Regions from separate parts of the Streptomyces sp. NBC_00829 genome, predicted to be linked through region 1. Evidence: riboswitches for the same ligand, from Rfam matches in the RefSeq annotation. Region 1 holds a riboswitch; each other region holds the start of a gene.
The links. Region 1 has a riboswitch for cobalamin ahead of OG293_RS32760 (5-methyltetrahydropteroyltriglutamate--homocysteine S-methyltransferase). Riboswitches for the same ligand answer to the same signal wherever they lie in the genome.
Positions count from the first base shown of each region.

Region 2: linked by a shared signal. The riboswitch ahead of OG293_RS10985 (ribonucleoside-diphosphate reductase subunit alpha) and the one ahead of OG293_RS32760 (5-methyltetrahydropteroyltriglutamate--homocysteine S-methyltransferase) in region 1 are both predicted to bind cobalamin.
Region 3: linked by a shared signal. The riboswitch ahead of OG293_RS28315 (cobalamin biosynthesis protein) and the one ahead of OG293_RS32760 (5-methyltetrahydropteroyltriglutamate--homocysteine S-methyltransferase) in region 1 are both predicted to bind cobalamin.
Region 4: linked by a shared signal. The riboswitch ahead of OG293_RS25860 (prenyltransferase/squalene oxidase repeat-containing protein) and the one ahead of OG293_RS32760 (5-methyltetrahydropteroyltriglutamate--homocysteine S-methyltransferase) in region 1 are both predicted to bind cobalamin.

Region 1 covers NZ_CP108867.1:7,287,796-7,295,276, reverse strand. The annotation lists gene metE (5-methyltetrahydropteroyltriglutamate--homocysteine S-methyltransferase) at 1-1,527, shown strand, start outside; partial or broken gene OG293_RS32760 (5-methyltetrahydropteroyltriglutamate--homocysteine S-methyltransferase) at 1,799-2,170, opposite strand; cobalamin riboswitch at 2,328-2,547, opposite strand; partial or broken gene OG293_RS32755 (pyridoxine 5'-phosphate oxidase C-terminal domain-containing protein) at 2,724-3,192, shown strand; gene OG293_RS32750 (alpha/beta hydrolase) at 3,396-5,009, shown strand; gene OG293_RS32745 (alpha/beta hydrolase) at 5,410-7,017, shown strand; gene OG293_RS32740 (alpha/beta hydrolase) at 7,295-7,481, shown strand, end outside.
Region 2 covers NZ_CP108867.1:2,648,491-2,655,971, reverse strand. The annotation lists gene OG293_RS11000 (tetratricopeptide repeat protein) at 1-29, shown strand, start outside; gene def (peptide deformylase) at 90-719, shown strand; gene OG293_RS10990 (ribonucleotide-diphosphate reductase subunit beta) at 998-2,011, opposite strand; gene OG293_RS10985 (ribonucleoside-diphosphate reductase subunit alpha) at 2,011-4,392, opposite strand; cobalamin riboswitch at 4,535-4,678, opposite strand; gene mctP (monocarboxylate uptake permease MctP) at 5,026-6,675, opposite strand; gene OG293_RS10975 (DUF3311 domain-containing protein) at 6,672-6,962, opposite strand; gene OG293_RS10970 (GntR family transcriptional regulator) at 7,163-7,481, opposite strand, start outside.
Region 3 covers NZ_CP108867.1:6,360,694-6,368,174, forward strand. The annotation lists gene cobO (cob(I)yrinic acid a,c-diamide adenosyltransferase) at 1-216, opposite strand, end outside; gene OG293_RS28305 (putative cobaltochelatase) at 216-2,294, opposite strand; gene OG293_RS28310 (cobyric acid synthase) at 2,335-3,864, opposite strand; gene OG293_RS28315 (cobalamin biosynthesis protein) at 3,861-4,826, opposite strand; cobalamin riboswitch at 4,931-5,068, opposite strand; gene OG293_RS28320 (hypothetical protein) at 5,216-5,437, opposite strand; gene OG293_RS28325 (anion permease) at 5,450-6,700, opposite strand; gene OG293_RS28330 (class II aldolase/adducin family protein) at 6,926-7,481, shown strand, end outside.
Region 4 covers NZ_CP108867.1:5,826,004-5,833,484, forward strand. The annotation lists gene OG293_RS25835 (transglycosylase SLT domain-containing protein) at 1-15, opposite strand, end outside; gene OG293_RS25840 (ECF transporter S component) at 352-1,176, opposite strand; gene OG293_RS25845 (ABC transporter ATP-binding protein) at 1,173-2,804, opposite strand; gene OG293_RS25850 (energy-coupling factor transporter transmembrane component T) at 2,801-3,868, opposite strand; gene OG293_RS25855 (SCO2322 family protein) at 4,168-4,824, opposite strand; gene OG293_RS25860 (prenyltransferase/squalene oxidase repeat-containing protein) at 4,824-6,065, opposite strand; cobalamin riboswitch at 6,174-6,308, opposite strand; gene OG293_RS25865 (MBL fold metallo-hydrolase) at 6,475-7,481, opposite strand, start outside.

The DNA.
Region 1 (7,481 bases):
AAGGCGCCCGTGGAGGGCCTCGCGCTCGACTTCACCGAGGCAGCCGCCGCCAACCTGGACGCCCTTGCCACCGTGGGCGGGCTGCCCGGCAAGCGCCTGGTCGCCGGTGTGGTCAACGGCCGCAACATCTGGGTCAACGACCTCACCAAGTCCCTCGCCACACTGGGCACGTTGCTCGGGCTGGCCGACCGCGTCGACGTGGCCGCCTCCTGCTCGCTCCTCCACGTCCCGCTCGACGCCGCCGCCGAGCGGGACATCGAGCCGCAGATCCTGCGCTGGCTCGCGTTCGCGCGGCAGAAGACAGGCGAGATCGTCACCCTCGCCAAGGGCCTGTCCCAGGGCACCGACGCGATCGCCGCCGAACTCGCCGTCAACCGCGCCGACTTGGCCTCCCGCGCCGGTTCGACGCTCACCCGCGACCCCGCCGTACGGGTCCGGGCCGCCGCCGTCACGGACGCCGATGCCCGCCGCGCTCAGCCGTACGCCGAGCGGAGCGTGGCGCAGCGCGCGCATCTGGGGCTGCCGTCGTTGCCGACGACGACCATCGGATCGTTCCCGCAGACCGCCGAACTGCGCACCGCGCGGGCCGATCTGAGAGCCGGACGCATCGGCGCCGAGAGCTACGAGGAGCGGATCAGGGCCGAGATCCAGGAGGTGATCGCGTTCCAGGAGAAGACCGGTCTGGACGTCCTGGTGCACGGTGAGCCCGAACGCAACGACATGGTCCAGTACTTCGCCGAGCAGCTCACCGGCTACCTCGCCACCCAGCACGGCTGGGTCCAGTCGTACGGCACTCGGTACGTCCGGCCGCCGATCCTGGCCGGCGACATCTCCCGCCCCGAGCCGATGACGGTGCGCTGGACGACGTACGCCCAGTCGCTCACCTCGCGCCCGGTCAAGGGCATGCTCACTGGGCCGGTCACCATGCTCGCCTGGTCCTTCGTCCGCGACGACCAGCCGCTCGGCGACACCGCACGGCAGGTCGCCCTCGCCCTGCGCGACGAGGTCAACAACCTTGAGGCGGCCGGGACTTCGGTCATCCAGGTCGACGAACCCGCCCTGCGCGAGACCCTGCCGCTGCGGTCCGCCGACCACCCCGCATATCTGGCCTGGGCCACGGAGGCGTTCCGGCTCACCACCAGCGGGGTGCGGCCGGAGACGCAGGTCCACACGCACATGTGCTACGCCGAGTTCGGCGACATCGTCCAGGCCATTGACGACCTCGACGCGGACGTCATCAGCCTGGAGGCCGCCCGTTCGCACATGCAGGTCGCGCGCGAGCTGGCCGAGCACGGCTATCTGCGCGAGGCCGGACCCGGCGTGTACGACATCCACTCCCCGCGCGTGCCGAGCGCGGACGAGGCGGCGGCCTTGCTGCGCAAGGGACTTGAGGCCATCCCGGCGGAGCGGCTGTGGGTCAACCCGGACTGCGGTCTGAAGACCCGCGGCTGGCCCGAGACCCGGGCGTCCCTGGAGAACCTGGTCGCCGCGGCCCGCACGGTCCGCGAGGAGCTGGCCGGGTCCTGATCGAAAAAGCCGGCGGGCCTGGACGCTCGGAGCGTCCAGGCCCGCCGCACAGCGCCGCCATCAAACATACGGTGGCGGTCGGGCACGGCTTGTCGAGCGCGGCTCCGGCTGAAGGCCTGCCGAAGCTCGCCGCGACGGGCAGCTGATTCGTCGAGCGGGCTGTGTCTCACACACATCTCACAGACCTGTCACGAAACGCAGGACGGGGCCGCACCATCTGGGCGGCCCATGGACTGTATAGACAGTCCATGGGCCTTCTGGACAGACGGCAAGACGTGTCGAACCACTTGGTCATCTCCAGCGGCGCGACGTCCTGCGTGCCGCGGGCCATGGCGAAGTAGCCGTCGAGGGCGTCGGCCTCGACGGCGGCGCGGTGACGTGCGGGGACCGCGCCGACCATGACGCTGGTGTCCAGGACGTGGTCGTAGTACGAGAAGTCACCGGTGGGGACCTCGTGAATGCCGGCGTCGGCGAGGCTGCGCCAGTTGGCCCGGCGGATGCCGGCGGCACACTCCCTGAGGGAGTCGGCGCTCGCCGTGCCCCTCCAGTAGCCCTCGACGGCCTTCTTCAGTTCCCGGTTCGGTCCCTGGCGCGGGTAGCCGTGGACGGTGGCCCGGGCTCCCGCGGCTGCTGATGTGGTCACGGAACTCTCCTTCGCGAGTACTCGTCAGCGACCTCGGAACGGTCGTGGGACGCGAAGGAACGGCAACAGGGGCCCGGTTTGCGCACACCCTCGGGTGCGGCCGTGCCCGCCCTCACCGCCGACCCGCCCACGAGGTCGCCGAGATCTCCGCGCGCGTAGGTCACGCACGGGCAGTGGCAGGTCTTCGGACTCATGGGCGCGCCTTCTCGTCCGAAGGCACCTACTGGCCGTCGCTTCCCAGTCCCGTGCCGGGACCAGTGCGTATGACGGCGGTCGTTCCCACTCACCGCTGCGGGGCAGTTCCGGAGTTCCACCGGATTCCCTCTTGCGACGCCCCTGCCTGGAGGGCAGGGCGAACCAGCTGCGGGGTCAGCCTAGGCTCCGTCCCGGCCGTGGAACACCCCTGCTCATATTTCGGACGTGTCGCCCGTGCGTTCTCAACTGCCGTGGAGGTGTCGGGCCTCGGGCGCGGCGTGGGCTCCCCGGCCACGACGCCGTGCAGGACGTGGGCGAGGACTTCGGGCCACCGCGTACGACCCGGGGACCGGGCCGGATGAGGTACGCCGGGCCGTGGAGGACCCAGACCTCACCGGCGCGCACGGCGGGCAGTTCGTCCCCTGTGGCGCATGCCAGGGGCCCAGGACCTGGCTCTGCGGATCCCATCTCGACCGGCGAGCCCCTGCCGCTCTTCCGCCGCTGGTTCACCGAGGCCGCGGCGGCCGGACAGCCCGAGCCGCACACGATGACCCTCGCCACCGTGGACGAGCACGGCCACCCCGATCTGCGGACGCTGATGCTGCACGACGCCGACGAGCCCGGCTGGCACTTCGCCTCGCACTCCACCAGTGCGAAGGGCCGCCAGCTCGCGGCGCTCCCCGGATGCGATGGCCGGGACCTGGACGGTGTACGTGCTGGAGCCTTCCGAGGTGGAGTTCTTCCAGGGGGACGCGCGGCGCAGACACCTGCGCCTGCGCTACCGGCGACAAGGAGACGCCTGGGTAAGGGAGTTGCTGTGGCCGTAGGGGCTGCTCCGCACAGTGGCGGACCCTGATCGGGTAAGACGTCGAAAAGCCGATCATGGTTGTACGTCCCGGGGACCAGAGCGCCCCGGGCCGTCCACCCACGGTCGGAAGCCATTTCGACCCACCGGGGGATTCGCCCCAACTGCCGCGTGCGCAAAGATCAGTTCATACTACACACACTGATCCCAAAGGACCTTCCCCACGTGCGAAGCAGACGAATAGCCCCCTTCCTGGTGGCCAGTGCCGTCGCGGGCCTGGTTCCCGCGCTCGCCCCGGCCACGGCCGCCGCCGCCGAGAACCCCATGGCCCAGTACCTCAACCAGAAGCCGTCGTGGCACCGCTGCGACGAGTCGGCTCCCACCACCTTCCAGTGCGCCACGATCAAGGTGCCGCTCGACTACAGCCGCCCCGGCGGCAAGAAGCTCGACCTCGCGATATCGAGGATGAAGACCAGCACCGAGGCCGAGCACCGCGGTGTGCTGCTGCTCAACCCGGGCGGCCCGGGCGGTTCGGGTGTCAAGATGCCGATGTCCATGGCTTCCGGCATGCCGAAGTCGGTGACAAACCAGTTCGACCTCGTGGGCTTCGACCCGCGCGGTGTCGGCGAGAGCTCTCCCCTCAGCTGCGGTCTGACCACCGAAGAGCTGCACTGGCAGCGTCCCTACAACGAGAAGACGTTCGCCAAGGACGTGAAGTGGGCGCAGACCTTCGCCGAGAAGTGCGACGCCAAGCAGGGCGACGAGCTGCCCCACATCACCACCCGCAACACCGCCCGCGACATGGACGTGATCCGCGCGGTGCTGGGCGAGAAGAAGATCTCCTACCTCGGGTACTCGTACGGCACCTACCTCGGAGCCGTCTACACGCAGATGTTCCCCAAGAACGTCGACCGCTTCGTGCTGGACAGCGCGGTCGACCCGGCCCGGGCCTGGCGGGGCATGCTGCAGATCTGGGCGGAGGGCGCCGAGCCCGCGTTCACGAACTGGACCAAGTGGACCGCCAAGCAGGACTCGACGTACGGGCTGGGCAAGACCCCGGCCGCGGTCAGCAAGACCTTCTGGGACCTGGTCGCCCAGGCCGACCGCAAGCCGATCGACGACGGCAGCGGCGTGCCGATGAATGGCGATGACATCCGCCTCCAGATGCGTGGGATCTTCTTCAACCCGCCCTATGCCGCCGCGACGGTCAAGGACCTGAAGAAGGCCGCCGCCGGCGGGAAGACCTCAGCGCCCACCCGCGAGTCCAGGAAGCCGCAGCGCCCGGCCCCACCGTCCTTCGGCCGGCTCGCTGACGCGGCCGCCACTCCCGAGGACAACCAGGAGGCCGTCTTCTGGTCCGTCGTCTGCGCCGACACGCGCGCCTGGCCGCGCGACCCGGAGCAGTACCGCCGCGACGCGATCCGCGACAAGGCCAAGTACCCGGTGTACGGCGACTTCGGCTCCAGCATCAAGCCGTGCGCGTTCTGGAAGAAGGACGGCAGCGAACCCGTCACCACGATCGACAACAAGGTCGGCGCGCTCATCCTCCAGAACGAGTGGGACTCCCAGACGCCGCTGGCCAGCGGCCAGGGCCTGCACCGGGCCCTGAAGGGCTCGAAGATGGTCACGGTCGCCTGGGGTATCGGCCACGGCATCTACGGCAACGGGTCGTGCGCCGACGAGACGGCCACGGCCTACCTGTCCACCGGCAAGCTCCCGGCCAAGGACCTGACCTGCCAGGCCCCGGAGCCCGAGCCCGAGCCCGAGGTCGGGGGCGGCGATGGCGGCGGCGCCGGCTCGACGCCTGGGCGCATCCCGGGCATGGTCAGCCGCTTCTGAACCCCTCAGGCTGACATGAGATGACGTGGGGCCTGCTGCCGATTCCTCCGGCAGTGGGCCCCACAGCACGTCGTGACGGGATGGGCGACTCGCCGGATCCTCAGGCCACCGAACGGGCACCTGCGCCTGCGCTACCGGCGCGAAGGAGACGCCTGGACACGGGAGTTGCTCAGGCGGCTAGTGCTGGGACGGTGCTGGTTGCTCCGACAGTGCCGGCGCAGTCATCCGAGCGGGGCGGGGAAGAGCCGGTCGTGCGTGTACGACTGAGGGACCATCTTGTCGCGCCGGCCCGTACGCCTGTGGTCGAACAGATTCCGCCCTGCCGACGGATTCGTCCAACTGCCATGTACGAAAGGGTAAGTGCGTCCCACCCGCACTGATCCCAAAGGACCTTCCCCACGTGCGAAGCAGACGAATAGCCCCCTTCCTGGCGGCCAGTGCCGTCGCGGGCCTGGTTCCCGCGCTCGCCCCGGCCACGGCCGCCGCAGCGGAGAACCCCATGGCGGAATACCTGCGGCAGAAGCCCTCGTGGCACCGATGCGACAAAGATCTGACGGCCGCCTACCAGTGCGCCACGATCAAGGTGCCACTCGACTACAACCGCCCCGGCGGCAAAAAGCTCGACCTCGCGATATCGAGGATGAAGACCAGCACCAAGAAAGAGCACCGCGGTGTGCTCCTGTTCAACCCGGGCGGCCCGGGCGGTTCGGGTCTCGACATGCCGCCGATCATGTCGACGATTCTGCCCAAGGCCGTGACGGCGAAGTACGACCTCGTCGGCTTCGACCCGCGCGGCGTCGGCCAGAGCTCCCCCGTCAGCTGCGGTCTGACGACGGAGGAGATGAACTGGCAGCGCCCCTACAAGGCCGCCACGTTCGCCAAGGACGTGAAGTCGGCCCGCACCGTCGCCGAGAAGTGCGACAAGAAGCAGGGCGACAAGCTGCGCCACATCACCACTCGCAACACCGCCCGGGACATGGATGTCATCCGAGCCGTGCTGGGCGAGAAGAAGATCTCCTACGTCGGCTACTCGTACGGCACCTACCTCGGAGCCGTCTACACGCAGATGTTCCCCAAGAACGTCGACCGCTTCGTGCTGGACAGCTCCGTGGACCCGGCACGGGTCTGGCGCGGGATGATCCAGGTCTGGGCCGAGGGCGCCGAGCCCGCGTTCGCCAACTGGACCAAGTGGACCGCCAAACGGCACTCCACCTTCAAGCTGGGCAAGACCCCGGCCGCCGTGAGCAAGACCTTCTGGGACCTGGTCGCCCAAGCCGACCGCAAGCCGATCAACGACGGCAGCGGTGTCCCGATGAACGGCGATGACATCCGCTTGCAGATGCGCGGAATCTTCTTCGACGCGGAAAACGCCGCCAACATCGTCAAGGACCTGAAGGCGGCCGCCGAGGGCAAGAAGACCACCTCGGCGCCCACCCGCGAGTCCCGGAAGCCCGAGCGCCCGGCCCCGCCCGCCTTCGGCACCGCCGCCAAGGTGAAGGTGCCGTCGGACAACCAGGACGCCAGCTCCTGGTCCGTCGTCTGCGCCGACACCCGCGCCTGGCCGACCGACCCGGAGCAGTACCGCCGCGACGCGATCTCGGACAAGAAGAAGTACCCGCTGTACGGCGACTTCGGCTCCAGCATCAAGCCGTGCGCGTTCTGGAAGCAGCAGGGCGCCGAGCCGGCCACGAAGATCGACAACAAGGTCGGCGCGCTCATCCTCCAGAACGAGTGGGACTCCCAGACCCCGGTGACCAGCGGCCGGGGCCTGCACCGGGCCCTGAAGGGCTCGAAGATGGTCACGGTCATCGATGGTGTCGGCCACGGCATCTACGGCAACGGGTCGTGCGCCGACAAGACGGCAACGGCCTACCTGACCACCGGCAAGCTGCCGGCGAAGGACGTCACCTGCAAGGCCGCACCGGCGGAGGCGGGTGCGCGCAGCGGCACCAGCCCCCTGCCGGTCCCGACGCCTCAGGGCATCCCGGGCATGGTCAGCCGCTTCTGAACCCGTCACGGCTGGCATGAGATGACGTGAGCCTGCTGCCGATTCCTCCGGCAGCGGGCCCCAGTTGCTCTGGCAGGCCGACGGAGCCAAGCGAGCCAACTACGTAGGACGGGAAAGAGCGGGTCGTCGGTGTACGACTGAGGGACCATCTTGTCGCCCCAGTTCCGTACATCCACAGACGGGCATGCTTTCCGTCCTGCCGACGGATTCGTCCAACTGCCGTGTACGGAAGGGTAGATGTGTCACACCCGCACTGATCCCTAAGGACCTTCCCCACGTGCGAAGCAGACGCATAGCCCCCTTCCTGGCAGCCAGTGTCGTCGCCACCCTGGTTCCCGCGCTCGCCCCGGCCACGGCCGGCGCCGCCGAGAACCCCATGGCGGAATACCTGCGGCAGAAGCCCTCGTGGCACCGATGCGACAAAGATCTGACGGCCGCCTACCAGTGCGCCACGATCAAGGTGC
Region 2 (7,481 bases), 4.6 Mb from region 1:
AGTGGCGGGATCTCGAGGAAGTCTGCTGAGCGCTGGCCGTAGGCTGTACGGAATCGGATTCGGGTTTCCAGGAAGGCGCAGAAGCGGACATGGCGCAGCAGCAGACTGACGAGCAGGTGAACGACGGCTTCGTCGTCGACACGGAGAACTGCGAGGAGCGCGAGCTGGCGTACCGCGAGCGCGGCACGGCGCGCCCGATCACGGTCGTCGGGAACCCGGTGCTCCACAAGGAGTGCAAGGACGTCACCGAGTTCGACGACAAGCTCGCGGCGCTGATCGACGACATGTTCGCCAGCCAGAAGGCGGCGGAGGGCGTGGGCCTGGCCGCCAACCAGATCGGCGTGGACCTCAAGGTCTTCGTCTACGACTGCCCGGACGACGACGGCGCGCGGCACACGGGTGTCGTCTGCAACCCGGTCCTCGAGGAGCTCCCGCCGGAGCTGCGCATCCTCGACGACGCCAACGAGGGCTGCCTCTCCGTGCCGACCGCGTACGCCTCGCTGGCCCGCCCCGACTATGCCGTGGTGCGAGGACAGGACGCCGAGGGCAATCCGGTCAAGGTGCGCGGTACCGGGTACTTCGCCCGCTGCCTCCAGCACGAGACGGATCACCTCTACGGCTATCTGTACATCGACCGCCTCTCCAAGCGGGACCGCAAGGACGCGCTGCGGCAGATGGAAGAGGGCACGCCGCGCTACGAGACCGTCCCGAACGCCTGAGTCCGCTCCCGTCGTCTCGCCACGGTCCGCACCGGGCCATGGAGGGCGGCGGACCAGCGCCTGGGCGTGCCGCCAGCGCGTGGTGCAGCGGCGGCCGTCCAGCTGCCCGTCGACCGTGAGCAGCGGCAGGCGCAGCCGCGGCGGGCGCAGCCGCGCCGTGTGGAGGCGCGCCCGGCCGGGTCGAGCCGTACGCGTCGCGCCCCGGCCGCCGCCCCGGTCCGGTCGCCGGCCTGTTCTCTCCCGTCCCCCCGTTCGGGAGAGAACCCAGGGTCCGCTGCCTAGAAGTCGTCGTCGAAACCGACCGAGCCCTCGACCGCCACCTGATAGGCGGACGGACGGCGCTCGAAGAAGTTCGTCAGCTCCTGGACGCCCTGCAACTCCATGAAGGAGAACGGATTGTCCGAGCCGTACACCGGGGCGAAGCCCAGCCGGGTCAGCCGCTGGTCGGCGACGCACTGAAGGTACTCGCGCATCGACTCCGTGTTCATGCCCGGCAGGCCTTCGCCGCACAGGTCACGCCCGAACTGCAGCTCCGCCTCGACGGCCTCCTTCAGCATGTCCGTGACCTGCTGCTGGAGCGCGTCGTCGAACAGCTCCGGCTCCTCCTTGCGGACCGTGTCCACGACCTCGAAGGCGAAGTTCATGTGCATGGTCTCGTCCCGGAACACCCAGTTGGTGCCGGTGGCCAGGCCGTGCAGCAGACCGCGGGAGCGGAACCAGTAGACATACGCGAACGCCCCGTAGAAGAACAGCCCCTCGATGCAGGCCGCGAAGCAGATCAGATTCAGCAGGAAGCGGCGCCGGTCGGACTTCGTCTCCAGCCGCTCGATCTTCTCGACCGAGTCCATCCACTTGAAGCAGAACTGTGCCTTCTCGCGGATGGAGGGGATCTCCTCGACCGCGTCGAACGCTGCCGCCCGGTCGTCAGGGTCGGGGAGGTAGGTGTCCAGCAGCGTCAGATAGAACTGGACGTGCACGGCCTCCTCGAACAGCTGTCGGCTCAGATACAGCCGCGCCTCGGGGGAGTTGATGTGCTTGTAGAGCGTGAGCACCAGGTTGTTGGAGACGATCGAGTCGCCCGTCGCGAAGAACGCGACCAGCCGCCCGATCATGTGCTGCTCACCCGGGGACAGCTTGGCGAGGTCGGCCACGTCGGAGTGGAGATCGACCTCCTCCACGGTCCAGGTGTTCTTGATCGCGTCGCGGTAGCGCTCGTAGAAGTCCGGGTAGCGCATCGGACGCAGCGTCAGCTCGAAGCCCGGGTCCAGGAGGTTCTTGTTCTCGGCGGTCATTACTGGCAGGCCTCGCAGGACTCGGGGTTTTCCAGGGAGCAGGCGATCGCGTCGGCGTCGGGCGCGGACGCCTGCTGTGCGGGGACGGTGGCGGTGGCGGCCGAGGTGCCGCCCCCGGCCGCGCGGGCGATCCGGGTCGCCGGGCGCGAGCGCAGGTAGTACGTCGTCTTGAGCCCCTGCTTCCAGGCGTACGCGTACATCGAGCTGAGCTTGCCGATGGTCGGCGTCTCCAGGAACAGGTTCAGCGACTGCGACTGGTCCAGGAACGGGGTGCGGGCGGCGGCCATGTCGATCAGGCCGCGCTGCGGGATCTCCCACGCCGTGCGGTAGAGCGCGCGGACGTCCGCCGGGATCCAGCTAAAGCCCTGGACCGAGCCGCTCGACTCGCGCAGCGCCTCGCGGGTCTGCGGGTCCCAGACGCCGAGTTCCTTGAGCTCCTGCACCAGGTAGGCGTTGACCTGGAGGAACTCACCGCTGAGCGTCTCGCGCTTGAAGAGGTTGGAGACCTGCGGCTCGATGCACTCGTACACACCGGCGATCGAGGCGATGGTCGCGGTCGGCGCGATCGCCAGCAGCAGCGAGTTGCGCATGCCACCGCTCGCCACGCGGGTGCGCAACGCGTCCCAGCGCTCCGGCCAGCTGAGCTCGACGCCGTAGTGGTCCGGGTGCAGCACGCCACGGGCGGTGCGGGTCTCGGACCAGGCGGGCAGCGGGCCGTGACGCTCGGCAAGGTCGCAGGAAGCCTCGTACGCGGCGAGCATGATCCGCTCGGCGATCCTCGTCGAGAGCGCCTTCGCCTCCGGCGAGTCGAAGGGCAGGCGGAGCTTGAAGAAGACGTCCTGGAGTCCCATCGCGCCGAGGCCCACGGGACGCCACCTGGCGTTGGAGCGGCCGGCCTGCTCGGTCGGGTAGAAGTTGATGTCGACGACCCGGTCCAGGAAGGTCACCGCCGTACGGACGGTCTCGTCGAGCCGCTCCCAGTCGATGCCGTCGCCCACGACGAACGAGCCCAGGTTGACCGAGCCGAGGTTGCAGACGGCCGTCTCGCCGTCGTCGGTCACCTCGAGGATCTCGGTGCACAGGTTCGAGGAGTGGACGACCCTGCCCGGCTCCGCGGTCTGGTTGGCGGTGCGGTTGGAGGCGTCCTTGAACGTCATCCAGCCGTTGCCGGTCTGGGCGAGCGTGCGCATCATCCGGCCGTACAGGTCCCGCGCCGGGATGGTCTTGCGCGCGAGCCCCTCGGCCTCCGCCGTGCGGTACGCGGCGTCGAACTCGTCGCCCCACAGGTCCACCAGGCCCGGCACATCCGCCGGCGAGAACAGCGACCAGTCGGCGTCGGCCTCCACGCGGCGCATGAACTCGTCGGGGATCCAGTGCGCGAGGTTGAGGTTGTGCGTACGCCGCGCGTCCTCACCGGTGTTGTCGCGCAGCTCCAGGAACTCCTCGATGTCGGAGTGCCAGGTCTCCAGGTAGACGGCCGCGGCGCCCTTGCGCCGGCCGCCCTGGTTCACCGCGGCGACCGAGGCGTCGAGGGTCTTGAGGAACGGGACGATGCCGTTGGAGTGCCCGTTGGTGCCGCGGATCAGCGAACCACGCGAACGGATACGGGAGTACGACAGGCCGATGCCGCCCGCGTGCTTCGACAGCCGTGCGACCTGGTGGTACCGGTCGTAGATCGAGTCGAGCTCGTCCAGCGGCGAGTCCAGCAGATAGCAGGACGACATCTGCGGGTGGCGGGTGCCGGAGTTGAAGAGCGTGGGGGAGGAAGGGAGGTAGTCCAGCCGGCTCATCAGGCCGTACAGCGCGGAGACCTCGTCCAGGGCGCGGACCGAGTCGTCCTCGGCGAGGCCGCAGGCGACGCGCAGCATGAAGTGCTGCGGGGTCTCGATCACCTGACGGGTGATCGGGTGCCGCAGGAGGTAACGGCTGTAGAGGGTGCGCAGACCGAAGTAGCCGAACCGGTCGTCCGCGGCCTGGTCGACGAGGGCGTCCAGTCGCGCGGAGTGCAGCACCACGAACTCGGCGGTGCGGTCGGCGATCAGACCCTCGCGGTGACCGACGGCGACCGACGCGGAGAAGGCGACGGCACCCTGTCCGGCGGCCTCGTCGGCGATGTGACGGGTCAGCAGCCGGGCGGCGAGCCGGGAGTAGGCCGGGTCCTCGGAGATCAGCCCCGCGGCAGCGTCGGTGGCGAGGCTCCGGAGCTCCGCCGCGTCCGATCCGGCATTCCGGCCGCGCAGCGCGGCGGCGGCGACACGGCCCGGGTCGGTGTCGGGCAGATCCGCGGTGAGTTCGGTCAGGGTCCGCAGAAGCGCGGTCCCGGGGCCGTCGGCCACCTGCTCGGAAATGCCTGAAGCCGGATCGGCTGGCGCGATGGTCACGTGGTGCTCTCCCTCGCTCGGCTCTGGGCCGGCGGGGGGAGAGGAGGCCGTACGGCGTGTGGGCACCCGGAGTTGGGCAGCACACGGCACGGCGTCCACCGGCCCAACCGCGAGGCCCGGACGTCTGGGCACCCGGTTCGGTCGAGCCGGATGCGCCGTCGGCAGGTCCTCGGACTGGCGGGGTGCGACAAAGCGCACCACATCACACCGTTGCGGGACAGTTCCGGATTCTCACCGGATTCCCCTGCGGCGACAGCGAGCACGAGCATACATGTGGGGGCGGGTCGATGCGGCACCCCCCACATGTTGTGTCGCGGTCGTTGCGGTGGGCGACAACTCGCGGGCGTTTCGGCGGTTTCGGCATGCCGTGCACCGCGCTCGGGACGGCGCTGCCGGGGCCGATGTGGGGGCCCTCGGGCGGTGTCCCCCATGGCCGGACGGGCTGGACTGCTCGGCCTCGTCCGACAGCACCGGGGGGCTGCTCTCGGGGCCGCACCCTTGACCCCTGACGCCTTGCGGGCGCGTCCTCAATCCCTCCCGGTCCCACCTCCGGTGCCGCCCGGACCCCGCGGGAAGAGCGAGGCCGCCGCGCCCCCGGAGGGAGGCGCGACGGCCCACGTCACCAACTGCGCCTCAGCGGCTGGCTTCCGCCTCCGCCTCCGCCTCAGCCGGAGCCGTCGCCGACGGCAGCGTCACCTTCACGCCCGGATCACCCGCGTCCGCCGTGTAGTCGGACGGCACCGTCTCATCCACACCCTCCGGCGCCTTCGCCGCCCGCAGCGCGAAGGTGAGGACCACCGTCACCACCACGTTCAGGACGAACGCCGTCAGACCGATGTAGCCGATCTCACCCAGGCCCGGGATCTCCGCGGACGACCCGCCGAAGTGCTTCTGCGTAGGGCTCGCCACTCCGTACGCCGCCGTGGTGCCGTAGATCATGCCGACCGCCCAGCCCGTCAGCAGCGCCCAGCGGTGGAACCAGCGGGTGAACAGGCCGCCCACCAGCGCCGGGAAGGTCTGGAGGATCCAGATGCCGCCGAGGAGCTGGAAGTTGATGGCCACGGTCTTGTCCATCGTGAGCACGAAGACCAGCGCGCCGACCTTCACCAGCAGGGACACCAGCTTGGAGACCTTGGTCTCCTGTGCGGGCGTGGCGTCGGGCTTGATGAAGTCCTTGTAGATGTTCCTCGTGAACAGATTCGCCGCCGCGATCGACATGATCGCCGCCGGCACCAGCGCGCCGATGCCGATCGCCGCGAACGCCACACCCGCGAACCAGTCGGGGAACATGTTCTCGAACAGCTGCGGGATCGCCAGCTGGCCGTTCTTCACCTTCACGCCCGCCGCGATCGCCATGAAGCCGAGCAGCGCCAGCAGCCCGAGCATCAGCGAGTACAGCGGAAGAATGGTCGTGTTGCGGCGGATCACCTCCCGGCTGCGCGAGGAGAGCGTCGCCGTGATCGAGTGCGGATACATGAAGAGCGCGAGCGCGGAGCCCAGGGCGAGCGTCGCGTAACCCCACTGTCCCGCCTCGCCCGGCGCCAGGGCACCCCGTGGCTTCTCGGTCACCGGGTTGATCTGTGCGAACGCGTCGCCCGCCTTCGTGAAGACCTCGTCGAAGCCGCCCAGCTTGATCGGGATGTAGATGATCGCGACGGCGATGACGATGTAGATCAGCGTGTCCTTCACGAACGCGATGAGCGCGGGCGCCCGCAGTCCGGAGGAGTACGTGTACGCCGCCAGCACGCCGAAGGCGATCAGCAGCGGCAGGTCCTTGACGAACCAGTTCGTGGTCTCGCCGCCGCCGACGCCCATCACGTCCAGCACGGCCTGGATGCCGACCAGTTGCAGCGCGATGTACGGCATCGTCGCCAGGATGCCGGTGACGGCGACCGCCAGCGAAAGGCCCTTCGAGCCCCAGCGCCCCCGGACGAAGTCCGAGGTGGTGACGTATCCGTGCTTGTGCGAGACGGACCAGAGCCGGGGCAGGAAGGTGAAGATCAGCGGGTAGACGAGGATCGTGTACGGGACGGCGAAGAAGCCCGCCGCTCCCGCCGCGTAGATCGCCGCCGGGACGGCCACGAAGGTGTAGGCCGTGTACAGGTCGCCGCCGAGCAGGAACCAGGTGACCCAGGTGCCGAACGACCGGCCGCCGAGCCCCCATTCGTCGAGACTGTCGCTCTCGGCCCTGCGCCAGCGCGCGGCCAGGAAGCCCATGACCGTGACGGCCACGAAGAAGCAGATGAAGACGGCGAGTGCGACGCCGTTCACGCCGTCCTTCACTTCGACGTACCCCCCTTGCGGGCGCGCTGATCGCGCTGCCACAGCGTGTAGGCGATCATGGTGAGCGCCGTGGAGATCAGCACCCAGAGCATCTGGTACCAGTAGAAGAACGGGATCCCGGCGAAGGCCGGTTCGGTCTTCGCGTAGGAGCTGACCCAGAGCATCGCGACGAACGGCGCGAAGAGGCAGAGGGCGATGATCACCCGTACCGGCGTGATGACCGGTTGTTTCGGTTCGGGCGCTTGTGGCGCCTCGGGCGCGTCGGGCGCCTCGGGCACTGCGGACATTCGGTGTCTCCGTCCCCTCGCTGACCACCTGATACCTGTAGTGCGCAGGAAATCTAGGCGAGGGCTTCGAAGCGAGTCACCCCCGTCCGCATATCGGTACGGCAACGACTGCTCGGCACCTCTGGGCACGGTGGCCGGAAACACGGCATGGCGCCGCAACGGTCGTTGCGGCGCCATGAGTGTCGCGATGTGCGGTGCGGTCAGGGGGCGGGGCGCTGGAGCCTCGCCACGAACTTGTACCGGTCTCCTCGGTAGACGGAGCGCACCCACTCCACCGGCTCGCCCTGCGCGTCGAGCGAGTGCCGCGAGAGCATCAGCATCGGCAGGCCGACATCCGTGCCGAGCAGTCCCGCCTCGCGCGGGGTGGCCAGGGAGGTCTCGATGGTCTCCTCGGCCTCGGCCAGATGGACGTCGTACACCTCCGCCAGCGCGGTGTAGAGCGAGGTGTACTTGACCAGCGACCGCCGCAGAGCGGGGAAGCGTTTGGCCGAAAGGTGTGTGGTCTCGATCGCCATCGGC
Region 3 (7,481 bases), 930 kb from region 1:
GAGCGCGTTCTCCTCGCCGACCTTCCACTTCGCGGACTTGACGAACTGGAACACCCCGATCGGCCAGCCCTGGTTCCAGGCGCGCAGCGCCATCCCGAAGGCGGCTGTCGACTTCCCCTTGCCGATGCCCGTGTGGACCATCACCAGCGGCCGGTTTCGGCGCTGGCGGGTGGTGAGTCCGTCCCTGGGCACGATGGTCGGCTGTCCCTGCGGCATCAGGCGGCCCTTCCGGTTGCGGTGACGTCCCTGACAAGCCCGGCGATGCTGTCGGCGCGCAGCTCGTCCAGGGTGACGGCGGTGCCGCCGAGATCACGTGCGAGTTCCCCGGCGAGCCCGAGGCGCACCGGCCCCGACTCGCAGTCCACGACAACGGCGGCGGTGCCCTCGGCGGCATGCAGCCGGGCGGCCCGCGACGCGAGGGCGACGGCATCGCCGTGCGCCCCCGGGACGCGTACCCGTCCGCCGGGGCCGGCGGCCCCGGACCGGGTGGTGCCCGCCTGGCTCCCGGCCGCCGTCGCGCGGCCGTCCGTCACCACGACCAGCAGCGGGCGGCGCGCCGGATCGCGCATCCGCTCCACGCGCAGGACGTCGTGCGCCTTCAGCAGCCCGGCGGCCAGCGGCGTACGGCCGCCGGTCGGAAGCAGTTCGAGCCGGGCCGCCGCCGCGTCCACCGAAGACGTCGGCGGCAGGGCCACCTCCGCCTCCTTGCCGCGGAAGGTGATCAGCCCGACCTTGTCGCGTCGCTGGTACGCGTCGAGCAGCAGCGAAAGGACCGCGCCCTTGACCGCGCTCATCCGTTGCCGGGCGGCCATCGACCCCGACGCGTCCACCACGAACAGCACGAGGTTTCCCTCACGCCCCTCACGCGTGGCCTGGCGCAGATCGTCGCGCCGGACCACAAGACCGCGCCCGCTGCGTCCCCGCGCCCGCTGGTGCGGCGCCGCCGCCTGCACGGTCGCCGCCAGGTGCAGCTTGGTGAGCGCCCCCCGGGGACGCCGGGCACCCGTCGTCCGGCCGTGCTCGGTCCGCGCCCGGGACCTGCGCCCGGCCGCGCCCTCGCCGAGACCGGGCACGGTCAGCATCTTCGTACGGAACGGCTCCGCGGCTCGTACGGCCTGCTGCTCGGCGCCGACCGGAGCCGGTGGCAGCGGGGCCTCCTGCGGCGGCACGGAAGGGTCGTCCTGGCCGCCGCCGGCATCCGGCGGTGTGCCGGGGCCGTCCTGCGGCGGCTGCCCACCGCCGGACCCGGGCCCCTCCGGACCCGGGTCCGGCTCCGGGTCGTCGTCGCCGAACTCCTCCAGCGTCTCGTCGAGCTTGTCCTCGTCCAGCCCCGGAGCGTCGAAGGGGTTGCGCCGACGACGGTGGGGGAGCGCCAGCAGGGCTGCCTGGCGCACGTCCTCGGACGTGACGTCCGCGCGCCCCGCCCACGCGGCCAGCGCCGTCGCCGTGCGCGCCATCACGATGTCCGCGCGCATGCCGTCCACCTCGAAGGCCGCGCAGGTCGCCGCGATCTGCCGCAGCGCGCCGTCCCCGAGCCGGACCCCGCCAAGCAGCGCCCGCGCGGCCACGATCCGCTCCCGCAGGGCCGCCTCGGTCTCCGCCCAGCGCCCGGCGAAGGCGGCCGGATCGTCGTCGTACGCGAGCCGCCGCCGGACCACCTCCACCCGCTGGTCGGGCTCGCGGGAGGCGGCGACCTCGACGGTGAGCCCGAAGCGGTCCAGCAACTGAGGCCGCAGCTCGCCCTCTTCGGGGTTCATGGTGCCCACCAGCAGGAAGCGCGCGGCGTGCCGCACCGAGACGCCCTCACGCTCGACGTACGAGGCGCCCATGGCCGCCGCGTCGAGGAGCAGGTCCACCAAGTGGTCGTGGAGCAGATTCACTTCGTCGACGTAGAGAATCCCGCGGTGCGCTTCGGCGAGCAGCCCCGGCTCGAAGGCCTTCACACCCTCGGCCAGCGCCCGTTCGATGTCGAGCGCGCCGACAAGACGGTCCTCGGAGGCGCCGACCGGCAGCTCGACGGTCCGGGCGGCCCGCGCGAGACCGCCCCCGGGCTCGTGCGGACCGTCGGGGCACGCCGGGTCCGGAAGGCCGGGGTCGCAGGAGAACCGGCACCCGGAGACCACCGCGACCTCGGGAATCAGCGTGGAAAGGGCGCGCACCGCGGTCGACTTGGCGGTCCCCTTCTCACCGCGTACGAGCACACCGCCGACCGCCGGGGAGACGGCGTTCAGCAGCAGCGCGAGCCGCAGGTCGTCCTGCCCCACGATCGCGGTGAAGGGATACGGGGTACTCACAACGCCTCCTTGACGACGGTGTCCGCCGGCCTGCCGGTGCTCATGACGAGCCTCCGGGCGCTCCGGGCGGGATGAACGGAAGGCCGGCGGGGGCCCCCGACTCGACGAGACGCCACAGGGCGTCCGTGTCGGCGTACTCCTCGATCAGATCGCCGAGCCGGTCCAGCTGCTCCTCGCGCAGCGCGTCGAAGCAGGTGCCGGGTGCCGGTACGAAACGCCGGCCGGCGGCCGACGCCACCTCGCGCAGGAAAGCCCTGCGGAAGCCGTCGCTCTCCAGCGAGCCGTGCCAGTGGGTGCCCCATACCGAGCCGACCCGGCAGCCGTCCAGAAAAGGGTCCCCGCCGAGCACGTCGGCGACCCCGTGGTGGATCTCGTAGCCCTCGACCGTCTCTCCGAGCGCGTCGCCGACCGGGCGGGCCAGCGTCTTGTCGACCGCGAACCGTACGCGTACGGGCAGCAGTCCGAGCCCGGGGACCCGTCCCGCCTTCGACTCGACCTCGTCGTCGATCTGTTCGGACAGCGCCTGGAAGCCGCCGCAGATGCCGAGCACAGGCCGCCCCTCGGCGGCCCGGCGTGCCAGAGCCGCGGCCAGACCGCGCTCGCGCAGCCATTCGAGTGCCCTGACCGTGCCCCGGGTGCCGGGCACGACCACCAGGTCGGCGTCGGTCAGTTCCTCGGCCCGGTCCACGAACCGCACGACGACGCCCGGCTCGGCGGCCAGCGCGTCCACGTCCGTGAAGTTCGACATCAGCGGCACGGCGCACACGGCGACGCGCAGCACGTCCTCGCCGACCGGGGGCGCGACCACCGACTCGCGTACGGCCCCGCGCAGCGAGACGCGCAGCCCGTCCTCCTCGTCGATGCCGAGACCGTGCGCGTACGGCAGCACCCCGTAGGTGCGCCGACCGGTGAGCCCGTGCAGCATCTCCAGGCCCGGTTCGAGGAGCGACACATCGCCGCGGAACTTGTTGACCAGGTAACCCGCGATCAGCTCCTGGTCCTCGGGGGCGAGGAGCGCCGTCGTACCGAAGAACGAGGCGAACACGCCGCCTCGGTCAATGTCGCCGACCACCAGCACCGGCAGCCGTGCGGCCCGCGCGATGCCCATGTTCACGATGTCCGTGCGCCGCAGATTGATCTCGGCCGGACTGCCCGCCCCCTCGCAGATCACGGCTTCATACGTGCCCCGCAGTTCCTCCAGGCACTCCAGGACGGTGCCGAGCAGGGCCTCCTGGCGTCCGCCGTGGTAGCCACGGGCGCTCAGCTCACCGACCGGCTTTCCCATCAGCACGACCTGGCTGGAACGGTCGCTGCCGGGCTTGAGCAGCACCGGGTTCATCAGCGCGCTCGGCTCCACGCGCGCGGCCCGCGCCTGCATGGCCTGCGCCCGCCCGATCTCCGCGCCCTCGCGCGTCACGAACGAGTTGAGCGACATGTTCTGTCCCTTGAAGGGCGCGACCTTCACCCCCTGCCGCACCAGCCAGCGGCAGATCCCGGCCGTGACGACGCTCTTTCCGGCATCCGACGTGGTCCCCGCGACCAGCAGTCCGCCGCCCCTGCGCCTGCTCATCCCCGCCCCTTTCCGGCGCGCCGCGCGCGCAGCGCGTGCCCCGCGACGCGGCCCGCCGCGCAGGTCGCCAGAGTCAGCCAGCCGACGCGGCGGGAGAGCCGCACGGCGCGTTCGATGTCCCCGAACTCCACCGGGCGGCCCCCGCTGTTGAGCACCGGCCGGTGCTCAACACGTCCGCCGTACGAGAGGGTGCCGCCGAGCCGTACGCCGAGCGCCCCCGCGAACGCGGCCTCCACCGGTCCCGCGTTGGGGCTCGGATGCTTCTTCGCGTCGTTCCGCCAAGAGCGCACCGCCCCGCGCGCGTCCTCGCCCGCGAGCACAGCGAGAGCGGCGGTGAGCCGGGCGCCCGGCCAGCCGGCCACATCGTCGACGCGGGCCGAGGCCCAGCCGAACCGCCGGTAGCGGGGCGACTTGTGCCCCACCATCGCGTCCAGGGTGTTGACCGCGCGGAAACCGACGAGGCCGGGGACACCCGCGAGCGCGCCCCAGACCAGGGCGCCCACCACCGCGTCGGAGGTGTTCTCGGCGACGGACTCCACCACGGCTCGGGCGATCTGCTGTTCGTCCAGGGAGTGCGGATCACGCCCGCACAGATGCGGCAGCCGCTCCCGGGCCGCGTCCACGTCCCCGGCGGCGAGTGCGCCGCCGATGGTCCGCGCCTCCCGGCCGAGCGAGGTGCCGCCGACGACGGCCCACGTGGCGGCGGCGTTCAGCGCGACGGAAGCGGCGGGGCGGCCCCGCAGGGCGCGGCCGAGAAGCGCGGCGGCAGCGACGGCGCCCCCGGCGCACACGGCGGTGTGCAGCGCACCCCAGCCCCGGTGGTTTCGCCACAGTGCACGCTCGACACGCGACGCGGCCCGCCCGAACGCGGCGACCGGATGTCCCCGGCGAGGGTCACCGAGAAGCAGGTCACCGGCGAGGCCGGCGGCGGCGCCGTACACGAATTCACGGTCGGCACGCATCGGTTCAGGCCGGCGTTCCGCCTGGTAGGGCCTTCGTACTCACAGCAGGAAGTGAACCGCAGCCGGGCATGGCGATATGTCCTCACTCAGGGTGTCCGCGCCCTGGTTCGACGTGACGGGCGGCGAGAGTTCCTGGCTTCCGGAGGAGTGCTCCTCCGTGACAGTGGCGGGACCGCGCCGGATTCGCACCGGCTTCCTCTTCTGCCGCCCAGGGACGTGTCTCCCACGACATGTCCCAGATGGCCTCGGCAGTCCACCACGCTGCGAGAACGGCCGTCAACTTGCCTTTGACCTGCGAAGGGAGAGTGTGCTGCGGCACACACGCCGGGCCGGCCGCCCCGGGAGGGGTGACCGGCCCGGCTGGTGGGACGGGTGGTGAAGGCGCGCCCTCAGGTGACGATCAGATAGATGCCGTACGCCACGGCCCCGGCGCACAGCGCGAAGCAGGCGTACGCGCCGGTGCGTGCGAGCGCCGCGGAGCCGCCCTGCGCGGCGGCGGACTCCTGCTTGGTCATGCCCACCACGCCGAGGGTGAACAGGCTCACGAGAGCCACCGTGGCCACGAGGCTCACGCCGAAGACGGAGCCGAGTGCTGCCCAGTCGATGTTCATGCTGATCTGTCCTTACACCGTGGCCGGCTGGGGCGGCTCGGAGTCGGCCGCGGGGGCCGGAGCCGAGATGGTCGTCTTGAGATCCTGCGCGGGCGTGCCGACCGGCGGCGGGGAGACGGCGGCGATCGCGGCCGTCACGACACCGGCGGGCTCGGCGTCGGCGTCCGCCTCGTTGACGTTGGTGTGGTCGACGACCTGGCGGCGCGAGACGAGCCAGATCGCCGCGCAGGCGCCGATCAGGAACGCGGCGACCACCGCAACACCCCAACCGCCCTGCTTGGTCACGAACTCCGAGCCCGCGGCCACCAGCCCGGCGGCCGGCAGGGTCAGGCCCCACGCGACGAACATCCGGGTGGCGGTCGACCAGCGGACCACACCGCCCTTGCGGCCCAGTCCCGCGCCCATCACGGCGCCGGAGCAGGAGTGCGTGGTCGACAGCGAGAAGCCGAGGTTGGAGGAGGCCAGGATGACGCTGGCGGCGCTGGTCTGGGCGGCGAAGCCCTGCTGCGGCTGGAGGTCGGTGAGGCCTTTGCCCATGGTGCGGATGATGCGCCAGCCGCCGAGGTAGGTGCCCATCGCGATCGCGAGTCCGGCCGAGAGGATGACCCACAGGGGAGGGTTGGAGCCGGGCGAGAGCACGCCCCCGGCGACGAGCGCCAGCGTGATGATGCCCATCGTCTTCTGGGCGTCGTTGGTGCCGTGGGCGAGGGAGACCAGGCCCGCCGAGGCGATCTGGCCGGAGCGGTAGCCCTTCGCGGTGGCCTTCTCGTCGGCGTTCTTGCCGATCTTGTACGTGAGCCGGGAGGCCAGGAACGCGGCGAGGCCCGCCACCAGAGGAGCGGCGATCGCGGGGATCAGAACCTTGGTGACGACCGTGCCGCCGTTGACCCCACTGACGCCGACCGAGGCGACGGTGGCGCCGATCAGTCCGCCCATCAGGGCGTGCGAGGAACTGGAGGGCAGACCGATCAGCCAGGTCAGCAGATTCCAGAGGATGGCGCCGACGAGCGCCGCGAAGATGACTTCGGGGGTGATGCCTGACTCGGTGACGATCCCGCTGGAGATCGTCTTGGCGACCTCCACGGACAGGAACGCCCCGACAAGGTTGAGCGCGGCGGACATGGCCACCGCCGTCTTGGGCTTCAGAGCGCCGGTCGAGATGGTCGTCGCCATCGCGTTGGCGGTGTCGTGGAAACCGTTCGTGAAATCGAACACGAGCGCTGTCACGATCACAATCGCGAGCAGCAAGGTGATGTGTTCCATTTACCCAGGCAATCGTTTGACGTCAGTGGCCCGGCGAACGTAGTTAACCTGGGTGAACGGAAGATGAACTGTGATCGGCTCTGGAGTGTCCTCGGGTGAGGATTCCTCGCTCCGCTTGTGACGGCCGCGATGGCGTCGGGGAAATGCCGTATTTATGGTGATTCAAGTGATCTCCATCATCCATCCGCCCTGTGGCATTCCGTCCCCGCCTGACAGGATCGGCGCATGACCGATCAGGTGCGACAGGAAGTGATCGAGAAGGCGTGGCAGGACCTCGTGGCCACCGCCCGCAGGACGGCGGCGGAGGGCCTGGTGGTGGGCACGTCGGGCAATGTCTCGGTGCGGGTCGGCGAGCTGGTCCTGGTCACCCCGAGCGGAGTGCCCTACGAGCGGCTCACGCCCGGGGACGCGATCGGGGTCGGACTCGACGGCAGGCAGCTTCTCGGCGACCTGGCCCCCACCAGTGAGCTGCCGCTGCATCTGGAGGTCTACCGTCACACCGGCGCGGGCGCGGTCGTCCATACCCACGCCGTGCACGCCACCGCGGTCTCCACCCTCGTCCCCGAGCTCCCGCCCGTCCACTACATGGCCGCGGCCCTCGGCGGGAGCGTCCGCGTCGCCCCCTACGCCCTGTACGGAACCCAGGAGCTGGCCGCGAACATGCTCGGCGCCCTGCGCGGGCGCACCGCCTGTCTGCTCCAGAACCACGGAACCGTCGCGTACGGCGACAGCCTCGACCAGGCCTACGACCGCACCGCCCAGCTGGAGTGGATGTGCCGGC
Region 4 (7,481 bases), 1.5 Mb from region 1:
GATCGAGCGGGACACAGAGGGGCCTAACGTCGGGGACAGGGCGGTCGCACGGGCATGCCGGAATCTCGTACGTACGAGGGGATCCGGCCGCCCGGAAGGCGCGATGCGGCTCCGCGACGAGCCCGGGCCGCGCCTTGCGACCCGGTCAGTTGTAGCGAGCCGCCCAGCGCCTCGCAACGACGCCGGCTACTAGTGCGGCTCGCACGCGGACCGAAGGGCAGCGGGGGCTGTACGGATGCTGTTTGCGCAGGTCGTATCGGTAAAAGGTGGTTTGTCTGAAATGTTGAGGGGCTCCTATGCCGCTTCGTACAGGACCAAAGGCCTGTGGGGCGTCTCACCCCGCAGGGGCCCTCACCGGGGGTCGAATGTGACCTGCGCCTCGAAGTTGGCGCGCCGTGTGGCACGGCGCAGCGCCTTGAGGACGGTGGAGCCGATGGTGAGGGTCAATACGACGGTGAGGGCCGCCCGGCCGAGGTCCCAGCCGAAGGAGGTCGCCGCGCAGTACGCGAGGAAGCGGACCAGGTTCTCCCGCACCGGATCGCCGGCGTGGAAGGAGATGCCCGAGGAGAGGCCGCCGATGTACGTCCAGCCCTGGAGATTCATGGCCGTGCCGTAGGCGAACGCGGCGACCGCGCCGTACCCGGCGAGCACCCACAGCTCCGCGCGGCCCCGCAGCCGGTCCGGCCCCGGCAGCAGCCCGGCGCCCATCGCGAACCAGCCCATCGCCAGCATCTGGAACGGCATCCAGGGGCCCACGCCACCCGTGAGCAGGGCGGACGCGAACATCGTGACCGAGCCGAGCACAAAGCCGAAGCCCGGTCCCAGCACCCGGCCGCTCAGCACCATCAGGAAGAACATGGGCTCCAGACCGGCGGTGCCCGCGCCGAGAGGGCGCAGCGCGGCACCGACCGCCGCGAGCACACCGAGCATGGCCACCGCCTTGGCGTCCATGCCGGTGTCGGCGATCGTCGCCACGACGACCGCGACGAGGAGCGGAAGCAGGGCGGCGAAGAGCCAGGGGGCGTCCGCGGAGTGGGCGAGCCCGGAATCGGCGTCCGCGAGCAGCGGCCAGCCGAAGGCGATCACGCCGATCGCGCTGGTCAGGGCCAGGGCGACGACGGAACGGGGACCAAGGCGCAGGGTACGGGCCTGCCGGGTATGAGGAGAACGGGTCACAGCGCGTCCCTGACCTGGGAGACGGTCAGCCACTGCTGAGGGGCGAGGATCTTGGCGACCTGCGGTGCGAACGCGGGCGACGAGACCACGACCTCGGCCGTCGGCCCGTCCGCGACGACCTCGCCGTCGGCCAGGATCACCACCCGGTGCGCGAGCTCGGCGGCCAGCTCCACGTCATGGGTGGCCAGCACGATGGCGTGCCCCTCGGCGGCCAGCTCCTTCAGGACGCCGACGAGCCGGGCCTTCGCCGCGTAGTCCAGACCGCGCGTCGGCTCGTCGAGCAGCAGCAGCGGGGGCCGGCCGGTCAGCACGACGGCCAGCGCGAGGGCCAGGCGCTGCCCCTCCGACAGGTCCCGGGGGTGAGCCCCGTCGGCGACGCCGGGCAGCAGCTCGCCGACCAGGGCTCGGCAGGCGCCGGGCTCCGCGCCCGCGTCCGTGTCGGCCGCGGCGCACTCGTCCGCCACCGTGTCCGCGTACAGCAGATCCCGCGGCTCCTGCGGTACGAGCCCGACCTGGCGGACCATCTCGCGGGGGTGGGTGCGGTGGGGGGTGTGCCCGCCGACCAGTACGGAGCCGGAGGAGGGCTCGACCATGCCGACGAGAGCGGCGAGGAGGGTGGACTTCCCGGCGCCGTTGCGGCCCATCAGGGCGATGGTCTCGCCCGGGGCCACGGTGAGGCTCACGTCGTGCAGCGCTTCGACCCGGCCGCGGCGGACGGTGAGGCGCCTGGTGGTGGCCGTGGTGCCGGGGCGCTGTCCCGGACTGGGCGCCTCCACCGCCTGCGGGGCCGCTGCCGACGGGGTGGGGGAGGACCCGGCCAGCCGGTCCCGCAGCGCACCCGCCCTGCGCCTCGCGTCCCGTACCGACAGCGGCAGCGGATCCCACTTCGCCAGCCGGCCCAGCTCCACGACCGGCGGACACACGGGCGAGACCGCCATGATCTCCGCCGGCGTGCCGGTCACCGGAGGCATGCCGGGCCCGGGGAGCAGGACGACCTGGTCCGCGTACTGCACGACCCGCTCCAGCCGGTGCTCGGCCATCAGCACCGTCGTGCCGAGGTCGTGGACCAGCCGCTGGAGCACCGCGAGCACCTCTTCCGCCGCAGCCGGGTCGAGCGCGGACGTCGGCTCGTCGAGCACGAGGACCTTGGGGTGCGGGGTCAGCACCGAGCCGATCGCGACGCGCTGCCGCTGACCGCCGGAGAGGGTGGCGATGGGCCGGTCGCGCAGCTCGGCGAGGCCGAGGAGGTCCAGCGTCTCCTCGACACGGCGGCGCATCACCTCGGGGGCGACACCGAGCGATTCCATGCCGTACGCCAGCTCGTCCTCGACCGTGTCGGTGACGAAGTGCGCGAGCGGGTCCTGGCCCACCGTGCCGACGAGATCGGCGAGTTCGCGGGGCTTGTGGGTGCGAGTGTCGCGGCCGTCCACGGTGACCCGGCCGCGGAGGGTGCCCCCGGTGAAGTGCGGGACCAGCCCGGACACCGCACCCAGCAGAGTCGACTTGCCGACACCGGACGGACCGACGAGCAGCACCAACTCGCCCTCGGGGACGGTCAGGTCGACACCCTGGATCGCCGGCCGGGCGGCGCCGTGATAGATGACCGACGCGTCTTCGAAACGGATCACGGGTTCTCCTGCGCGGCGGGGGCTGGGGCGGGGGCGACGAAGGCCGGGAGCAGGCCGGGCAGAATCGACGCGGCCGGCCAGAGCGGAAGCGTGGGCGCGGTCAGCGGCACGACGCCGGGGTGCAGGGCCTGCGGGTCGTAGGCGTTCGCCCAGATCATCAGGGCCGCGACCGCCGCGCCCGAGCCCGCGACCAGCCAGGCCCGGGGGCCCCAGCGGTCGGGGCGGTAGCGGGTACGGACGGAACGGCGGCCACCGAGACGCAGGCCCGCGAGTGCGGCGACGAGCCCTGCGGCCAGCAGGGGCAGACCGTACGAGGCGCCCTCGGCGGCGAGCAGTCCGTACGAACCGGCGCAGACTCCGAGCAGCCCCCCGAGGGTGAGCGCGGTGGTGGTGTGCCGGACGGCGGGCGGGACGTGGGCGCTGCGGCCGTAGCCGCGGGCGTCCATGGAGGCGGCGACGGCGACGGACCGTTCGAGCGCGCCCTCCAGGACGGGCATTCCGACCTGGACGACTGCCCTGATGCCGCCGGTGGGGCGACCGCGGAGCCTGCGGGCGGTCCGCAGGCGTACGACGTCGGCGACCATGTTCGGCGCGAAGGTCATCGCGACGACGACGGCGACACCGACCTCGTACAGCGCGCCGGGGAGGGACTTGAGGAGGCGGGCGGGATTGGCGAGGGAGTTGGCAGCGCCGACGCAGATGAGGAGGGTCGCGAGCTTCGCCCCGTCGTACAGCGCGAAGACCAGCTGCTCGGCGGAGACCCGGCCGCCGATCCGGATGCCCTTCGCCCAGTCGGGGAGCGGGACTTCGGGGAGGGTGAGCAGGGTGTGCATGCCGGGGACGGGCGAGCCGAGGACGACGGAGAACAGGACGCGGATGCCGATGACGACGAGCCCGAGCTTGACGAAGGCACCGTAGGAACGGGCCCAGGGGGCGTCGGTGCGGCGTGCGGCGACGACGTATCCGGCGACGCCGACGATGAGGCCGAGGAGGAGGGGGTTGGTGGTCCGGGACGCGGCGACCCCGAGCCCGAGGGCCCACAGCCACCAGGCACCGGCGTGCAGGGCGTTGCTGCGGTTGGCCTCGGGGGGCCGGAGGCGGGGGAACCGGGGTGGCGGGGAGCCGTCGCCGCGGTGGCTGTCGCGCTGGGGCGGGGGCTCTTGTGGTGCGGGTCGGGGTACGCGGCCCGGCCGTGTGGTGCGGGTTGCCGGTTCCCTCCGGATCGGCTCTCCGCCGTCCGCGGCGGTGAGGCCTTGCGGACCGGTCGCCCGGTGCGGGCCGCCGATCGCCTGCGGGGACGACCCGGTACGGACTCTCCCGGCGGGAAGCGACCATGCGCGACCCTGGCCCACCGTGGACACGTTCACCGCCGACCGGGGTACCCGCGGCGGCGGGAGCGCCACAGTGCCGCGCCGCCGAGTGCGACAACCGCCGCGATGCCCGCGATGACGCCGACCGAAGGGCCGCCGTCGTCCCCGGTGTCGCCCTTCGGCGGCGTCGACGACTTCGGCTCCGTCGCCGAGACCTGCTCGCCGCAGCCCGACTTCGGGTAACCCGTGATCGCGCACAGGAGCGCCTGGCTGTTGTAGCGCAGCGGCTTCGCCACCGACGCCAGCGCCTCCGCGGTCGTCGCGTCCTTCGGCACCTGGGCGCACACCGCCCGCAGGGCGGGCGGCCTCTCGCCCGCGGGGGCGTCCTCCTGGGTGCCCGGGTCGATGACCAGGGCGATCCGCTTGTGGTCCGGCCTGGCGGGCGTCGTGCCGCAGATCGCCGTGAAGTCCGGGGCCCTGCGCGGCTGCGCCGAGTCCCCGCTGTCCGCGCTCACCGAGAAGCGGAAGCCGTTGACCGCGCCGTCTGTGGGCCGTGCCGTGGCGGGGCCCTCGGTCGCGTACGTCCACCTGCCCCCACTGCTCTCCCAGAACGACCAGTAGCGGTAACCGGCCGCCTGCGCCGGCCCCGCGCCCAGTACCGACAGCGCGGCGCCGAGCGCGAGGGCCAGGGAGAGAAGTCGCCGGCGCATCACTGCTGCCGGTTCTTGCGGCGGCCGCTGATCAGGATGCCCGCGCCGACGCTCGCGAAGAAGAGCGCGCCGGCGACCCACCAGACACCGGAGCCCGAGTCTGAGCCGGAGTCCGACTCGGCTTCGGCCTTCTTGGGCTCCGCGGACGACTCGGGCGCGGGGCCCGTCGCGTTCAGCGCCGCCACCAGGTCCGTGCCGCCGAAGCCCTTCGGGTCCGCTCCGCCCGCGCGGGCGGCGAAGATCAGCTGGGCGTACGCCGCCGGGCCGGACTCCTTGGCCCAGGCCGCGGAGTTCTGCTCCAGCCACGCCAGCGGCTTCTTCGCCTGCTCGCCGAGGCCCTGCGCGCTCAGCGCGACAACCGCATCGGCCGTGTTCCCGAAGTCGGGCTTCTCCGCCGGGTCCGACGCGCCAGGCATCGGGGGAGTGTTGAGGTGCCCGGTCTTGGCGAGTGCGGTGGCGAGGTAGGCCGCGCCGTTGTGTGCGGCGCCCTCGATCGCCGTGGTCTTCTCACAGGCCGTCCCCTTGGCGTCCTTCGCGCCCGCGGTGGCGGCCAGGCCCTGGCCGTGTGCGCCGACCACGGCTGCCGCGGTGGAGTCCGCGACGATACCCGGCTGCTTCGGCTGGTAGACGAACGCGCCGCCGTTCTTCGGGCCGCATGGCTGCGCGAAGGTCAGCAGCGCGTCGTAGGGGGTCTTGCCGCCCTTGGACTTCACGCCCTCCGGCTTCTCGCCCGCTGCCGCGAGGGCGCCGATCACGATCGAGGTGGAGTTGGCGTCGCTCGCCCCGCCGGGGTTGTAGCCCCAGCCGCCGTCCGCGTTCTGTACGGACTTCAGCCAGCCGGCCGACTTCTTCACGGCGGCGTCCTGCCCGCCGAGCGCGGCGAGGCCCTGCACCGCGGCGGCGGTGGCGTTGGAGTCCAGCGGCAGCTTGGTGTCGCACGGCTTGGCCGCGTCCGCCCGGTACGAGGCGAACGCCCCGCTCGCGCACTGCTGCCCGGTGAGCCAGGCCACGGCCTTCGCCGCGGGCTTGACGCCGGCGGTGTCCTGGGCGAGCAGGGCGAGCGACTGACGCCACACGCCGTCATAGGTCGGGTCGCCCTTTCCGTACAGGCCGGGCGGCAGCGCGGCTGACGGTATCGGCGACGGCGCGGCGATCGCGGCCGGGGCGGCGGCCGAGGTGATGGCCATGCCGAGTACGGCGGAAGCGGCGAGCGCGGCGGCGCTGCGGCGGGCGGTGGTCATGGCGGGGTGTGCCTCTCCTGCGGGAGCCGGGCACGGGCACGCTGAGGCACCAGGGCTCCGGCCCCGTATCCCTCGACGGTGCCGGCCACCGGCGGCTGCCGGTGGCGCGAGCCGGTCACGACCGTACGAGGCATTCCGGCTCACCGCCTGCGAGGGCGGCTCACGGTTGCGGGTCAGCGCCGGATTCGCACCGGCTTCCCCCCGTACGAGTGTGATGACGACTCGCACACTCTACCGGCCGGTCACCTGTGCACGACCGGGCGCATCCCGCCCCGGGCGGCGGGCGCACGGACCGGCCGGGCCGAGGCGGTGGGCGGCCGTCGAGCCGACGGCGGAAGCGGCGGCGGGGGGTGGCGGCGGGGCGGACGTGGCCATGAACCCGACGGGCGCATGCGCCGGGCGGGGCGGATCAGGCGGCGACGAAGGTGGTGGGGGTACCGGTCAGCGCCTCCGCCTGTCCCAGCTTCACCAGCCTGCGCAGATGCGCCTCGGCCTCCGAGACCGCGATGTTCCTCGACCCGTACGGAATCTGCTCCCAGGGCCGGTTCCACTCCATCCGTTCGGCGACCTGCCACGGGGTGAGCGGCTCGGCCAGCAGGGCGAGCAGACCCGTGAGGCGGTCCTCGTGGTGGGTGAGCAGTTCCCGGACGCGGGCCGCGGCGTCGGTGAAGGCGTACTGATGCGCCGGGAGCACCTCCGCGGGGGCCAGCCTGCCGATCCGCTCCAGTGAGTCGAGGTAGTCGCCGAGCGGGTCGGTGACGGTCGCGTCGTCCGGGTCCTCGTACAGGCCGATGTGCGGGGTGATCCCCGGCAGCAGATGGTCCCCGGAGAACAACCGGCCGTTGCCGGGCCGCATCGCCGGGTGGGCTTCCTCCAGATGGAGGCAGACATGGCCGGGTGTGTGCCCCGGGGTCCAGACGGCCCGCAGCCGCCGCCCGGCCAGGTCGAGCAGCTCGCCGGGGACGATCTCCCGGTCGGGCAGGGCGGCGCGCAGTCCCGGCAGCGTACGCATCCGCCCCGAGGCGCGGGCTTCGCGCAGCGGGGCGGTGTGTGCGTCGGGCGCGCCCGCTCTGCTGAGCTTGTCGGCCAAGTAGCCGAGCCAGAGCTCCGGTTCGGCATCACGGGTGCGCCGCACCACGGCACTGTCGGCGGCATGCATCGCGATCCATGCCCCGGACTCCTGCCGGACGCGTCCCGACAGACCGTGATGGTCGGGGTGGTGGTGGGTGATGACCACACCGTGCAGGCCGGCGACCTGGACGCCGAGTGATCCGAGCCCGGCGGCGAGGGCGTCGAAGGAGGCCGGGTCGTCCCAGCCCGTGTCGATGAGGACGGGGCCGCGGTCGGTGTCGAGGAGATGGACGAGGGTGTGCCCGAGGGGATTGTCCGGGATGGGCACCTCGATGGCCCAGACGC